DNA from 2 places in the Paenibacillus sp. S25 genome. Region 1 is predicted to be linked to the other one. Evidence: riboswitches for the same ligand, from Rfam matches in the RefSeq annotation. Region 1 holds a riboswitch; the other holds the start of a gene.
The links. Region 1 has a riboswitch for ZMP and ZTP ahead of KAI37_RS04320 (bifunctional 5,10-methylenetetrahydrofolate dehydrogenase/5,10-methenyltetrahydrofolate cyclohydrolase). Riboswitches for the same ligand answer to the same signal wherever they lie in the genome.

Region 2: it holds a riboswitch for ZMP and ZTP, as region 1 does, so the genes downstream of both, KAI37_RS23805 (TIGR01440 family protein) here and KAI37_RS04320 (bifunctional 5,10-methylenetetrahydrofolate dehydrogenase/5,10-methenyltetrahydrofolate cyclohydrolase) in region 1, are expected to answer to the same signal.

The regions. Positions count from the first base shown of each region.
Region 1 is NZ_CP073683.1:950,927-959,056, forward strand. It holds gene KAI37_RS04295 (S-layer homology domain-containing protein) at 1-2,763, shown strand, start outside; gene KAI37_RS04300 (NAD(P)H-dependent oxidoreductase) at 2,871-3,545, opposite strand; gene KAI37_RS04305 (winged helix-turn-helix transcriptional regulator) at 3,689-4,081, shown strand; gene KAI37_RS04310 (ABC transporter substrate-binding protein) at 4,276-5,268, shown strand; gene KAI37_RS04315 (cyclodeaminase/cyclohydrolase family protein) at 5,487-6,122, opposite strand; gene KAI37_RS04320 (bifunctional 5,10-methylenetetrahydrofolate dehydrogenase/5,10-methenyltetrahydrofolate cyclohydrolase) at 6,119-6,985, opposite strand; ZMP/ZTP riboswitch at 7,096-7,180, opposite strand; gene desA (Delta(5) desaturase DesA) at 7,394-8,130, shown strand, end outside.
Region 2 is NZ_CP073683.1:5,434,107-5,442,236, reverse strand. It holds gene spoIIR (stage II sporulation protein R) at 1-139, shown strand, start outside; gene KAI37_RS23820 (L-threonylcarbamoyladenylate synthase) at 293-1,540, shown strand; gene KAI37_RS23815 (manganese efflux pump MntP) at 1,683-2,243, shown strand; gene KAI37_RS23810 (low molecular weight protein arginine phosphatase) at 2,348-2,932, shown strand; ZMP/ZTP riboswitch at 3,010-3,091, shown strand; gene KAI37_RS23805 (TIGR01440 family protein) at 3,312-3,899, shown strand; gene KAI37_RS23800 (serine hydroxymethyltransferase) at 4,020-5,270, shown strand; gene KAI37_RS23795 (carbohydrate ABC transporter permease) at 5,446-6,327, shown strand; gene KAI37_RS23790 (carbohydrate ABC transporter permease) at 6,327-7,163, shown strand; gene KAI37_RS23785 (ABC transporter substrate-binding protein) at 7,179-8,130, shown strand, end outside.

The sequences.
Region 1 (8,130 bases):
GCAATTGAAGCCATGGCTGCTCAAGGGTATGTTACGGGTTATCAGGATGGTAGTTTTCGACCTGTACATTTTATATCGCGGCAGGAATGGGCGAGTATTTTCGCTAAAACCTTAAAACGAACTTCGGTTAACAAAAGCATTACTCCTTTTAGTGATGTGTCACCGTGGGCTCTGCCCTATGTGCAGACCTTGCAAGCAGAGAACATTACCAAAGGAATTAGTGATCAGTTATTTGGTGCAAAACACAATATGACTCGTCAGGATATGGCAGTGTGGTATGCCAGGTATTTCGGTGTCTCTGAAGATACCCGCGCTTCCGATAGATCCAGTTTTGTGGATCAGTCTGATATATCAGACTATGCACAAACGAGCGTATGGCTGATGGAACGTTTGGAGCTGATCGAGGGGGATACGAATCATTATTTCCATCCCAAAGAGTCTGTGAGACGGCAGGATGCTACACTGGTAGCGTATCGGATATGGCTAGGTGGCGACGGTCTGAGAGAACGTGCCAAGCGTTTGCTGGAGTCATTAGGAAATGGAACTGCAACGACGAATCAGCTAGCCAGTCCACTGGAATCGAAGAAGATCGTGGTCGACCTGGCGCCAGAAATTAGTCACCAGCGTGCGAATCCGGAGATCGAAGAGCCTAAAGGCCACAGTCCAAGACCCGATCCACCGGTATCTCCGGTAACACCTACAGAGCCGAACCCGGAACCGCCAGTTGTGCGACCAGATCCCGGTCCTAAACCACCAGTGACACCACCAGTCATACCGCCAGTGATACCACCAGTGACTCCCTCAGAACCACCGGACCATTCTTCGGATTTTCTAGTGGATGAGGTCGTAATCAAGGCGCCCGAGTTGGTCAATCAACCGGAAACGTATCCTTCGTATCAGCTGTCCTTTGATCTCTACAATAAAGGGCACTTGGTAAGCATTCCCGCTGTAAGCGTCACAAGTGTTACTTACACATTTAGTGACACATTAGGTGTATTTGATGAACATGGGAAAATTGCGCATTCCGAAAATATACCTGCTGCTGATGGTTACATTCCTGTAGAGATGGAAGTCATCATTGCTAAACCCCATCAGGTGCTTAAAGCACAGACCAAGCTGATCGTGAAAGGAATGACTCCTCCGGTAGAGGACCCAAGTGTAATCAGGTCCGTATATTTGGCGACGTACACCATTCCACAGGCCACGACTCTAGACCCTGATGGCTGGAGCATGCCCTATGTATTTCAAAATGCAAAGGGAGAGGTCATACCGTCCGGTCTATTGCCGTCAGATTTAAAGCTTCGGATAGAGGATTCCAGAGGGATATTTGACGAGGATGGACATATTGCCAATCTGCATCTGATTCCTGCATTGAACTCTGTCATTCCATTCAAGATTGAGGTTGAGTCACCCTCTCAGGGAATTCACTTTATATCCAATGCCGAGTTAACTGTAGTACCAGGAGCACGCAAAAAGCAATATTTTGCTATCTCCATGATGCTGCAGGGAAAAGATGCGGGCAGTACGACCACGGTAGAGCAAATTGAGCAGTCACGTCAATTACTGATGGATCACTTTGGTCCCAACGTAAAAGTGACGTGGGCCATGGAAAATAGATTTATTTTCGTGGAATCAAATCGTCCGCAGCTTAAAAAGGTTTTGGAATACGTGGATCAGTATGGCGATGAAGTCGGAATTTTGGATGGGTATCCGAATAATCTGTTTGGTCTCCCTGAATGGGAAGCACAGATGAACGAGTGGTTGTATATGTATCGTTATAATGCACTCAATGAGCTGCACCAATCTGGTTCGTTGGGATCACCTTCGGTGTTTGAAAGCATGGATACAGACCAATATCGAAAGTATCTGCCTAAATCATTGACCGGCTTTACGGTGAATCCTGAGCAGGCCCAATGGCTTAAGGATCATTTTAAGATCACCTCAGCGATGGGGTGGTCGGCTACACAGTATAATGTGAACAACATGTATGGTGAGGGGTCACCTTTGATGCCTTACTGGTCCCATAAGGATAATCCGATTGTTCCGGCACAGGGGCTTACAAATAATAGCGGTATCGTATTTATGAACTCGATTACGATTGATCCGATTGGATCACGTTATACCAAAGATTCCTCACGTTGGACTCTCCATCCGGGCGATCCATATGTGACCGAAACGGATGCGGCACCACAACTGTATATAGCGCAGCAGTATTTAGATAACCCGTATCAACGTTTGAATACAGTAAACTACATGTCCATTATTTTGGATGTCAACTGGCTTGCCAAAAACCATAACATGTCTCAAATATGGGAGAACTTTGTGAATCACTTCCCTGTTGACCGTGAGGTTGAGATTGTGGGCGTGGACGGGCTGAAACAGATTTATGAATCGGTAGCTGGATTGAGTAATGATCATACGGAGTTTTCGCTCATGTTTAGAGGCTCAGGCTTTAAGGCAGTTATGGACTCCAATAATTCACCAGCCAATCTGCGTTACTTGTGGACTGAAAACGCCTCACAGCGGATTATTTTATCCAAGGAGGATGGAGATGCGGCATGGTCCATTATTGACTTTACTGACTATACCCGAAGTCCGGTTCCGAAGATGGCATACAATCTGGATAAGAACACGGATGTAAGCTATGTCACTGGAAGGAACTTTAAGCTGCATCCTACAGCTCCGTTAACAGCAGATGAAATTCAGCGCGTAAAGGATCGTTTGAAGGAGATTTACTTTGCAGAAGAAGTAAACTATCAGTAAGGGTTTGGAATGACAGAATTTTTAAGACTTGAGGTTTTATGAAAAGGGGGTGTCCCAACAGCCATGGAAATGGTTGTGGGACGCCCCTTTGTTTTAGAGAAAAGGTTTTACACCCATTCAATAACCTGATCTACAGATCGCCGGGTTTTGCCTCGCGGCTCGTTCAGACGGTATCCAAATGCCACCATACAGGAAATACCGAAATGTTCGGCATCCATAATGCCTTCTTCGGAGAGGATGCGTTCGATTTCCTGTTTATTAAAACCTTCGATAGGACAGGAATCAATGCCGATTTGAGCTGCGGCAGTCATCATGTTACCCAGTGCGATGTAGGTTTGTCGGCAGCCCCACTCGAACAAGGCTCTTTTATTTTCCTCCAGCCCAAAATCTGATTTGAGAAAGGCATCATACACTTTCTCTCTGCCTTGAATCACTTCAGCGGGTAATTGCTGCACGTTCTCCATCATACTCTTGATATAATCGGAGGAGGCTACCATATCTTCAGGAAGTCTAGAGAGGATGAGTACAAAATGACTGGCTGTTGGCAGTTGTTTTTGGGCCCCCCAAGAGTAAGGCAGCAGCTTCTCACGCATAGCGTTACTCTGAACGACAACAAATTTCCAGGGTTCAAAGCCAAACGAACTCGGGGATAAACGGCCTGTTTCAAGAATAAAGTCGAAGTCAGAATCGCTAATTTTCTTATGGCTATCAAATTCCTTCGTTGCATGTCTGAACTCGTATGCAGATAAGATTTGATCTTTAGTAGTAGTTAAGGTTTCCATCGTTATTCCACTCCTTATGGATGTGATTAAAATTGACGCTTACCAAGTGACATGCTTAATATTAGAATATACATGATCGTTTTTGAAGTACGCACATTAATGTGCTGTAGTATATAAAATGATACCAAGGAGGAGAAAAGCCTATGCGCAATCGGAAAGGCGGCTTTGGGGAATGTACCGCTGGAAATGATCAGGCGTGTCCAGTTGAGTTCACGCTGGACGTGATTGGGGGCAAATGGAAAGGGATTATTTTATATCATCTTATGTATGGGACTAAGCGATTTAGTGATTTTCGGCGGATCTGTCCGGGAATTACTCAACGTATGCTGACACTCCAATTGCGTGAGCTGGAAGAGGACGGAGTCGTTCACCGTGAAGTCTACCAACAGGTTCCTCCTAAGGTCGAATACTCTCTAACTGAATTTGGAAAAACGCTGATCCCGATTATTAACCTGATGAAGGATTGGGGAGAAGAATATAAAACAAAACAGCGACCACCAGAAAGCAGCCTTCAGCAACCTAGCCCCAATGTGTAGGTTTTTGAGACGGCTCCACGAAAAAAGACCTGGCCATCATTTTGGCAGGTCTTTTCATTTTTAAAGTGAAATGATGCAAAGTTCGTTTTTCAGTTGACAGTAAGGACGACGCTTGATATATTTCTTACGATATTGATAATCATTATCATGTGTATCGGGAAGATCATCTTCACAATATATAGGGGGCTAATCAGTTGAAAAGAAAATCGTATTTTATGATGACAGCTATGTTACTTGTATTGTCTGTATTCATCAGCGCTTGCGGCGGAAATAACAATGGAAGTAATCCGGCTTCATCTTCAGGAGATAAGCAAGAGTCGGCTACTACTGGAGAGACTAGAAGCTTTAAAACGGTTAAAGGGGATATTCAAATTCCTGCTAAGCCCCAGCGCATTGTAACGGATTTTTACGGCGGAGAATTGCTGTCCGTGGGTGCTAACGTGGTGGGTGTGGAGCCGACTGCGTTTCAAAATCCTTTTCTGACCGATTTGCTGAAGGAAAAAGGAACCAAAGAGGTGGGTGATCCGACCAATTTGGAAAAGACGCTGGAACTCAAACCCGATCTGATCGTGGTTATGAAGGATACGAATTATGAGGCTCTTTCAAAAATCGCACCTACCCTGTACATTCCGTACGGTACGACGACTAATATCTATGATACGGTCAAGCTGTTCGGCGATATCACCGGGGAAAAGGAGAAGGCTGAGCAATTTATTACTGCATTTGATAAAAAGGCCGCTGAAGGTCGCGCACGTCTTAAAGGTGTGATTGACGAAAAGGCGACTTTCGGTCTGTATGAGCTGACGGACAAAAACGCACTTTGGATCTTTGGCGACAATGCGGGGCGGGGCGGTCAAGCTGTGTACAATGCGCTCAAACTGAACATGCCAAAGAAAACAGCGAACTCCAAGGAACAAACGGTGCAGCTTTCGATGGAGGTATTGCCACAGTATGACGCAGATTATATGTTCCTGACTACGTATGACCCGGAGAAAAAGGGTGACGCGCTCAAGCAACTGAAATCGTCCGCTGTATGGGGGAATCTTCCTGCGGTAAAGAACAATAGAGTGTTCTTTAACGATTTTGATACATATTATCGCTATGATCCAATCGCTATTACCGGGCAAATTGATATGATCGTAGATATGCTGGTCGAAAGAGAAAAAGAGAATAAAGCTAAACAATAGGTGTGAGATTCTGCGTTGTGACGAATTGTCCAAAACAGATAGGAAGTCGTATAATATACGCAGTATATAGCATAAAAAACCAGTCCAACATGAATCATGTTTGGACTGGTTTTTTATTGACTATTTCGTCGTAATTTCAATAGTATCTTCTTTTTGTATCCAATCAGTTATTTTTTGAAGAAATGTTTTGGAACAGGTTAAACACGGTTATGAGCAGACTAATTCGCTATTCGACTGCGCACCATCAACAAGGTTTGGTCTTTGATTTGTCCGATTTCACGGATGAGTGCGGCTGTCTTGGTCTCATAGGAGTATTTGACGTCCAAGTCTTTCAGCGAAGCAAGGTTAATGTCGACGGTAAGCAGGGCAGATTGAGCTGCTGCTTCGAACAGGATCGCGCCGATGCCAAGATCCGAAATCACATTTTTATTGGACATTTCCACAATGTTGTAGGCTTGCGACAATCCGTCCCGGCATACTTCCAGCAGACGCATGGGTACCTCAATGGCAGCGATCACCGCTGTCTGTAAGGAATGGGTACGATAGCGCTTTTCTTCGTCTGTTTCCTTGGGCAAGCGCAGTGCGGTCATGTACTGTTCAAAGGATTGGATGTCTGCGACCATTAGTTCCTCACAATGTGTAGACAATCTTTCCATGCTACTAATGACATCCGTGATTTGTTCATGGATGTGCGCATATTTTTCTCCTTGTGAAAGGTTGGCGGTCATGGAGGTCATAGCCGCGCCTAGTGCCGCAGCCAATGCGGATACACTTCCTCCGCCGGGGGTAGGCGCTGCACTTGCAGCCTCTTGCAGAAAATGTCCGATGGAATTGTTCCACGACAGTTCACTCATGAATAGACCACCTCTCTGGAGTAGTGTTGCAGATGTATCGCTTTGAGCAGATTTTTGTACAAAATCGCAGTCGTTAAGGTGCCAACACCGCCGGGAACCGGAGAAATGGCATGTACCTTTTCACCCACGTTTGAAGCAGCGTCACCCACGATTTTTCCTTCCAGCGTCTCGTTAATTCCTGCATCCACGAGAATCAGACCAGGATGGACCATATCCTGCGTAATCACATCAGGGCATCCGACTGCAACGAAGGCAATGTCTGCATGGCTCAGATGCTCTGCGATATCACGCGTACCTGCATGACAGGCGGTAACGGTGGCATTTTCTCTTTGCAGCATGTGGAAAAGGGGAAGTCCCACTGTCTGCCCGATGCCCACGAGAGTGACATTTTTGCCTGCCAAGGTGTGACCGTAATGCTTGAGCAGCTCGATACAGGCTTGAGGTGTTGCGGGATATAGTCCGGCGTCACCTGTTACGGTAGCCAGCTTGTTATCAGGTGTTATTCCATCAATATCCTTGTAGGGGGCGATGGATTGTTTAATAACGGAGGCAGAAAGATGTTGGGGAAGCGGCAGTTCCAGCATAATGCCATGTACATGGGATGCATCGTTCAGACTGCCGATCAGGTGCAGTAGCTCGGCTTCGCTAACATGACGATCAAAAGTATGGAGATGAAATGAGATGCCCAGCTTCTCCGCTATTTTTTGCTTGGTCCGTGCATAGTATGCAGATGCCGGATCGCCTTCTACCAATAGGGTCGCCAGATGGGGACGGTGTCCTTGCTGCTTCATTTTTTCTACCTGTGAACGGATCGTTGCATATACTTGCTCAGCTGCTTCTTTGGATTTCATGATTATAGCCATCGTCCGAGCCTCCTCTGAATTTATCGCATGATTTATCAACAGGGTGTCATGGTCTTAAAACGAAAAAAAGTATTTGCACAAGGTCGTCAAGACAGACGAATCCTCTGCAAATACTTCTCCCAGGCGAACGGTACGCTTTTTTTGTATGCTCCCTCGTGGTTCATTCCACTGACTTCGCCAGTCACATACAGCGTTATTATACCTTATATTTTAACAAATAATCATCAGAAAAGAAACCCGCGAACATTTGGAAAACGGGTTGTGTTACTTGTCTATATGACAAATGTCATATACCCGAGCTGACGTTTATGACTACAGCGCCTAGAGGCTTTACCTTATACTGAGATTAGATCAACATGTACGCCTAACAGGATCAAGGTATAGGCGTCATTTTAAAGGAGGATCATAATGAGTATGACACAACTCCCATTAGCCCAATTGAAAAAAAATATGGCTCCCTACGAGAAAATAAACACAAAATCCAGCGTTCTGCAACTCATCAATACCTTGGGTCCACTGATCCTATTGTGGTATGCTGCTTATCTTAGTCTGTCGGTTTCGTACTGGCTCACACTTCCAATTGCCATTGTTGCATCGGGGTTTGTGGTACGGACGTTTATTATTTTTCATGATTGTGGTCATCAATCCTTCTTCAAAAGCCGCAAGCTGAACGACATTGTGGGAACGATTACAGGCATTATTACGCTCTGTCCTTATCACCAATGGAAAAATAGTCACGCGATCCACCATGCAACCAGCAGTAATCTGGATAAAAGAGGCACAGGTGACATGTGGGTGCTTACGGTAGAAGAGTACACAGAGGCTTCCACATGGACACGGTTGGCCTATCGCATATATCGAAATCCTTGGGTTATGTTCGGACTAGGTCCGATCTATACTTTTTTGATTTCCTATCGCTTTAATATCAAGACAGCCAAACGCAAGGAAAAAATGAACACCTATGTGACGAATATATCCATCGTTGTATTGTACGCACTGTTGTCATGGGCTATTGGATGGCAGGCTTTCCTTCTGGTACAGGCACCTATCTTTTTTGTATCTGGTATGTTGGGAATCTGGCTGTTCTATGTACAACACCAATTTGAGGATTCGTATTTTGAGCATGATGAAGAGTGGAGTTATAT
Region 2 (8,130 bases), 1.5 Mb from region 1:
AACGGCACAAACTGTATCAGCAAAAACGAATCACGGAGATAGTCGGACGAATGCTACTGACAAGGAGCCGGAAGTACGTTTTTTTCTGTGGGATGCACTTGCGGGACTGTGTAACTGGGTGAGTGGTTTGTTTGCCTAAACGTTGAGGAGTGTAAGTTTCCCCATATGCTATAATGGAACTTACGATAGATATACACATGGCAGAGCCAAATGAACTGATCTTTCAAAGTAGCTTTATGGGGATCAAACGAAATAACTGGCTTGTATGACAATAAGATATGGGATGATCTGAATGAGCGATAAATCGAATCAAATGCAAGACTTGCGTGGAGAATTTGTGCAAAAGGAAAAACCTGAGCAAAAGCTAGGTGAACAGGGAATTCGCGAGCTGAAGCAGGCATTGAAGTCTTCCCATACACAATGGTGGGATGTAAGATGTTTGGTTCCTGTGAGCAACACTGACGGGGATGTTTCTGATGAAATTTGGGATGAACAGACTCGGATCGCGGCGGAAAAGGGCATACGCGAGGCCGCCTTACTCCTCCAAGCTGGAGAGACGGTAGCCTTTCCTACGGAGACCGTGTACGGCCTGGGGGCCGATGCTCGTAGTACAAAAGCGGTGGAGGCGGTATTCACTGCCAAAGGGCGCCCCTCCGATAACCCGCTCATTGTACATATTTCTGATGCTGATCAATTAGAGGGTATGGTAGCAGAAATAAATGATACAGCCCGAGCGCTGATGAATATGTTCTGGCCGGGACCGTTGACTCTCGTATTGCCAGTGGTGCCGCAGGCACTGTCATCGCGTGTGACAGCCGGACTGGACACGGTTGGTGTACGCATGCCGGATCATCCGATAGCGCTTCGTTTGATCGCTGAAGCGGGTTGTCCGCTGGCTGCGCCAAGCGCCAACCGGTCGGGAAGGCCCAGCCCCACCCTTGCACAGCATGTGCGGGAGGATCTGGAGGGCCGCATCGGCGGCATTTTAGACGGAGGTCCCACGGGGGTGGGGCTGGAGTCCACGGTGGTGCAGGCGGGTGACGACGGAACCGTCACCATTCTGCGTCCCGGCGGCGTGACGGCCGAGCAGCTCGCTGCGGTTGCTCGCGCTGTCGTGCTGGACCCGGCGTTGGCCGCTACGCCTGGGGAAGACGCGGACAGCCCGGCGCCGCGCTCACCGGGCATGAAGTACACGCACTACGCGCCGCGAGGCCGCTTGAGCGTGGTACAAGGCCCGTCGTCCGTTGAGGTGACGGGCTGGATTCGCGCCGCGCTGGTGGAGGCTTCCGCGCGCGGGGAGCGCACGGCAGTGCTCGCGTTCGACGAGCATGCCGCCGGCTACGCCGGAGAGCGCGTCTACACGCTAGGCAAGCTGGACGCGCTCCATGAGGCAGCGCAGCGCCTGTATGGCGTGCTGCGCTGTTGCGACGAGGACGGCGTCACCTACATTTTGTCGGAATCCTGTCCGCCGAAAGGATTGGGAGACGCCGTCATGAACCGCCTGCTTAAAGCGGCAGGTCACCGAATCGTCCGCTTGTAGCTTCTGTCGAATCAGAGCCTCTTATATTAAATTTTCCTCCTTCCTCGTCTCGGTATGGGGTACTTTCAGTGTATGCTTGTACTGATTTCCCCCTTGTCCGCATAACGTGTACAAGAACAGACGGATAATGGAGGGATGGAGTATGCTGGCAGCCTCTGCCCATGCCGGGCAGGTTGTAACGATTCTGATCATGGCGGTAGCGCTAGGAATGGATGCGTTATCGCTGGGCGTAGGGATCGGCATGAAGGGGATACGCCTGCGAGACGTGCTGCGCATCAGTACTGTTATTGGCTTTTTTCACATTCTGATGCCATTGCTGGGAATGTTCACAGGCCATTATATGAGTTCTTTATTAGGTCATGTGACGGCCTACTTCGCAGGGGGTCTACTCATCCTTTTGGGCGGGCATATGGTGTATAATTCCTTTAAAGGGGACGGCGTACAGGTGTTGGATCATCGTTCGCCTTTAGGCCTTTTGCTGTTTGCACTTGGGGTGAGCGTTGACTCATTTTCTGTAGGAGTGTCACTGGGTATGTTCCAGAGTGATCTGGTGCTGTCCGTTCTGGCGTTTGGTTTTTGCGGGGGAGCAATGGCAATGTTGGGCTTGTTGCTGGGTCGCAAGGTCAGCCGCAATCTAGGAGATTATGGAGAAGCAGTGGGCGGTGCCATTTTGCTGGCATTCGGCTTTATGTTTATGTTTTGATTTTAGCGTAGACAGTGTAAAATAAATGCAGGATTATAGTAAGGGATTAGAATTATAGTAATCCTCTGTTTATATATTTTTTTAACATACGGGGGGTGAAAACGTTGAAGAATATCTTATTCGTATGCACAGGGAATACCTGTCGCAGTCCAATGGCTGAAGGGATGCTGCGTAAGTTGGCTGCTGAGCATGGGCTAGAACTGGAAGTGCGTTCTGCGGGAGTAGCCGCGATGGAAGGCACGCCGTTATCCCGACATGCAGAGGCGGTTCTACGTGATCATGATATATCCGATCAGATCACTTCCACCCCTTTGAGCGACGAGCTTGCCGGGTGGGCGCATCTGATCTTAACCTTGACGCAAGGACATAAACAGCACGTAATTCAGCGCTTTCCCCAAACGGCGGGCAAAGTATTTACGCTTAAGGAATATGTGGAGAACCGGGATGCGGTGTTGAATGATGTACAGGAGTTGGATGGTTTATATGCTTCACAGCAGTTGATGGCTTCACTCGGACAAGAGCTATCGGCGCAGGAGCGTGAACGAATGATTGAATTACACCAACGGATTCCGGGCTTTGATATTTCTGATCCGTTTGGCGGTTCGCGGGAAGATTACGATGTCACAGCTGCGGAAATCCGTACGGCGCTGCATAAGCTGCTGGACAAGCTAAAGGCTTCTTCCGAATAAAATTGGTATTACTCATCTGTTTGTACGGAATCTGTTGATTTTCGGCGGTTAATCCGTTAAGATAAGGTGGAAAAATGAGAATCCGATGTGACTGGCGACAAAAGTGGGATTAACCACGATGGAGCATCGGATATACGGCCGGTCGCCTGGGCAAAAGAGCAATTCCACATAGGTGTGGACTGCTCTTTTTTTCATATACAAGTTATGCCAGATTTTTAGCTGAGAGTTGATTCCATTAAAGGTTCTTCCATTTTTTCTGCTCGAAATCTGAAACATCGGCTATAATATAGTCAGATTGTGATCAGGAGAGAGTGTGTTGAACTTGGGGCATGAGACCGTGCCTAGTCTCTGAGAGGCTGTTCAACCAAAGGAGGTTCCAATGGTGGAACAATTAGATCATGAGATTCCGCTGGAAGCACAGACCACTTCTGTCGTGCGGGAAATCGCAGAAGCAGCCAGTCTCAAGGCTGGTCGCCTGCTGGTTATTGGCGTTAGCACAAGTGAAGTGGCTGGAAGTCGGATTGGTACGGCGGGAGCGCTCGATGTGGCTCAGCAACTGTTGTCTGGAGTAGAGTCCGTTCGCAGGGAGTATGGCTTTGATGTGGCGTTTCAATGCTGTGAGCATTTGAATCGAGCGCTGGTCGTTGAACGGGCTGTGCTGGAGCGATTGGGACTGATGGAGGTTGCAGCTGTTCCTGTTCGTACAGCAGGAGGCTCTATGGCTACCGTCGCCTATCGTTCTATGATCGACGCGTGTTTGGCGGCGAACGTGCAGGCTCATGCCGGGATAGACATCGGCGAAACGCTGATTGGCATGCATCTGCGCCCCATTGCCGTTCCGTTTCGCCCAAGCCTTCGCTGGATTGGCGAAGCACGTGTGACAGCAGCGTTCACCCGTCCTCCACTTATTGGCGGACAACGGGCGGTGTACAGTCTGGAGCAAGAAGTCGGCGGAAACTGCGATTAGCATTTGGCATGGCGGCATGTTTGTACTAATCTTTTTTGCATTGATGATGAGGTACCCAACAGAGGAACAGGCGTTTGCTTGTATACCCAACAATTGACTATGGAGAGGGAGTAATCAATCATGATGGAACACCTGCGTAAAAGTGACCCGGCAGTGATGGAAGCAATGGGACTTGAACTGAAACGGCAACGCCACAATATCGAGCTAATCGCATCCGAGAACATTGTCAGTGAAGCAGTAATGGAAGCCATGGGCTCCGTGCTGACGAATAAATATGCTGAAGGTTATCCGAACAAGCGCTACTATGGTGGCTGTGAGCATGTAGATATCGTTGAAGACATCGCACGTGACCGCGCGAAAGAACTGTTCGGCGCCGAGCATGCTAACGTGCAGCCTCACTCTGGAGCACAAGCCAATATGGCGGTGTATCTGGCAGCTCTCAAACCTGGAGATACTGTACTGGGTATGAATCTGGCGCATGGTGGTCATTTAACACACGGAAGTCCGGTAAACGCCTCCGGCTTGTTGTATAACTTTGCTGCCTATGGTGTGCGCGAAGACAACTTCCGCATCGACTACGATGAAGTGCGCAAGGCAGCCTTTAAGCACCGCCCTCGTCTAATTGTAGCTGGCGCGAGTGCATATCCGCGTACTATTGATTTTGAAGCTTTTGCTTCCATTGCCAATGATGTAGGTGCTTTGTTCATGGTGGATATGGCACATATCGCAGGTCTTGTGGCAGCGGGAATTCACCCAAGTCCAGTTCCGCATGCCCAATTTGTAACAACAACGACACACAAAACGCTACGTGGTCCGCGTGGGGGTCTGATTCTGACTCGTAAAGCATGGGCGCAAGCGATTGATAAAGCTATTTTCCCTGGTACTCAAGGGGGGCCACTGATGCATGTGATCGCGTCCAAAGCGGTTGCTTTGGGTGAAGCGCTCCAGCCATCGTTCAAAACCTATGCGCAAAACGTAGTTCGCAACGCACAGGTGCTGGCTGAAACACTGCTGGCTGAGGGGATTAACATTGTATCTGGTGGTACGGATAACCATCTGATGCTGTTGGATACGCGCAATTTGAATATCACAGGTAAAGAAGCGGAGCATGTATTGGATTCCGTGGGCATCACAGTCAATAAAAACGCGATTCCTTTTGACCCGACCAGTCCATTCGTAACAAGCGGAATTCGTATTGGTACACCTGCTGCAACATCTCGTGGTATGGATGAAGAGGCTATGGTCAAAATCGGTAAAATCATTGCCGAAACCCTTAAAAACCCGAAAGATGATACTGTATTGTCCAAAGCAAGCCAAGCGGTTGGCGAGTTGACAGATAAGTTCCCAATTTATCCAGGAACTCAATACTAATTCATCGACATTCATAATCTTTATGTTATAGGCTGTTTTCCTTCCTTAAGCCGGAGGAGAACAGCCTTTTTTTGCTTCCGAACGACTCGAAACTTACATTTTTGGGTAATAAGCGATTACAGTAAGGGTTTATGGCGCGCGTTCCTTCATGATCTACGACAAAGGAGTGATTGCATTGAGTCAAAGAAAATCCGCGCAATTATTGCAGCAAATCGTATTTGTAGGACCGATGGCGTTGTTTTTCGTCTTGATTATGGTCATTCCGTTCCTGCTGGGGTTGTATTATTCCATGACGAACTGGGATGGAGTATCTGAAAATATTCGATGGCTCGGGCTAGGGAATTACGTTCATATTTTTAGGGATGATCCAGATTTCCGTAATGCGTTCTGGTTTACGGTCCGGTTTACCGTATGTGGTGTCATTCTGACGAACCTGATTGGTTTTTTCCTAGCCTATGCACTTACCAAACCGTTGCGTACCCGTAATGCACTGCGAACTGTATTTTTTATGCCCAATATGATTGGCGGCTTGCTGCTCGGCTTTATCTGGCAATTTATATTTGTACGGGGCTTTTCTGCAGTAGGGGAGGCAACAGGGCTTTCCTTTTTTAAACTGCCGTGGCTGGGTGATGGGCCAACTGCTTTTTGGGGAACTGTCATAGTGTTTGTGTGGCAATATGCAGGTTATCTCATGGTTATTTACATATCCTCGTTAAATAATGTCCCGCATGCCCTTATTGAATCGGCCCAAATCGACGGTGCGAGCCGAAGACAGATTTTGCGTCATATCGTAGTGCCACTTATTATGCCAGCGGTGACTGTCTGCTTGTTCCTGGCGATATCCTGGTCCTTTAAAGTATTTGAGTTGAATTTGGCTCTCACGAAGGGGGGACCTTTCAAGTCGACAGAGTCTGTAGCGTTGGACATATATAATGAAGCGTTTACAAATAATCGACTTGGATTAGGGACTGCCAAAGCTATGATTTTCTTTGTGGTCGTTGCGATCATTACCAGCATTCAGGTGCGTCTCACGAAGAAAAAGGAGGTCGAAATGTAATGGGAAAAACGTCAAACTATCGCTTGGGCACATGGGTTGCTGAAATATTGCTTATTGTGATCGGGTTAATCTTTCTGGTTCCGTTCTATTTTTTGCTCGTAAACTCCGTTAAATCCTTTGGCGACATTTTGGCCCATTCCGCTTCGTGGCCGACAACCTTCCGTTTTGAAAACTATGCTAATGCCTGGAATAAAATAAACTTTCCCACAGCACTGGGGAATTCACTGATTGTCACGATCGTCTGTAATGCGCTTTTGCTTCTAATCAGCTCGATGGCCGCTTACCAGATGGTTCGGCATGACACTCTTTTTAATCGGTTCCTATTCGGTTTGCTTGTGGCTGCGATGGTAGTTCCCTTTCAATCGATTATGTTGCCGCTTATGGAAGTGTCCAACGTATTGAGCTTGAACAACAGTATACCGGGACTGATCTTATGTTATCTGGGTTTTGGAGCGCCTTTATCCGTTTTTCTTTTTCATGGCTTTATTAAAACGGTACCTATTGAGATCGAGCAGGCAGCAAGGGTGGACGGTTCATCCCGGTACGGGGTGTTCTTTCGCATCGTTTGTCCACTGCTGCTGCCTATGTTCGTAACTGTACTTATTTTGAATACCTTATGGATCTGGAATGACTACCTATTGCCTTCGCTCATTTTGAATGATCCTGAGCTGCGCACCATTCCGATTGCAACCTATATGTTGTTTGGTCAGTACACCAAGCAATGGGACTTGGCGTTGCCAGCACTGGTGTTGGGGATCACGCCAGTTGTTGTGTTTTTTCTGGTGATGCAAAAATACATCGTTTCTGGCATTGCAGCCGGTGCGGTCAAAGGCTGAAGGGAGGGATAACCGATGAAAAAAACAGCGTTACTTGTCATCTCCTTGATGGTGCTGCTCGCATGTACACTTGCAGGTTGTGGAAATACGAAGGCTAAACAGAGTGAGACGAAAACAATACACATTTATCAATTCAAAGTAGAGATTTCGGAACCGCTAAATAAGCTGAAGGCAGAATATGAAAAAACGCACCCAGGCATCAAGCTGGATATCCAATCTGTCGGTGGTGGTACGGACTATGGTGCTTCGTTGAAGGCTAAATTCGCATCAGGCGATCAGCCGGACATTTTTACAAATGAGGGCTACCAGGACCGCGATACGTGGTTGGAGTACTTGGAGGATTTGTCGGATCAGCCATGGGTGAAGGTTCTGGACGATTTCGCTCGTAAGCCGATGACGGTTAACGGTAAGATTTATGGACAGCCTATGAACCTAGAAGGATTTGGTTTTGTTTATAACAAGGATTTGTTCAAAAAAGCGGGCATAACCAAACTGCCTCAGACGATAGATGAACTGGAGGAAGCAGCTAAGCGACTGAAAGTGGCAGGGATTATACCTTTTGCTAACGGGTATGCGGAATGGTGGGTTCTGGGGAACCATTTTATCAATATCCCGTTTGCCAGACAGCCGAACCCGGAAAGTTATGTTACGGATTTAAACAAAGGAACGGCTCGCATCCCCGGTAACCCCGTGTTCCATCAGTGGGTGAAGTTGCTTGACCTAACTATAAAATATGGGAACCGCAATCCGCTCACGACGGATTACAATACACAAGTGACACTATTTTCGACAGGTAAGGCTGCTATGATGCACCAGGGGAACTGGACGCAACCGCAAATGGATGGAATTAATTCTAACTTGAATTTGGGTATTCTGCCTGCGCCTATAGACAATGATCCCTCCACAGGAGGTAGACTTGCTGTGGGAGTAGCCTCGAACTGGGTGGTCAACAAAAATTCGCCTGTGA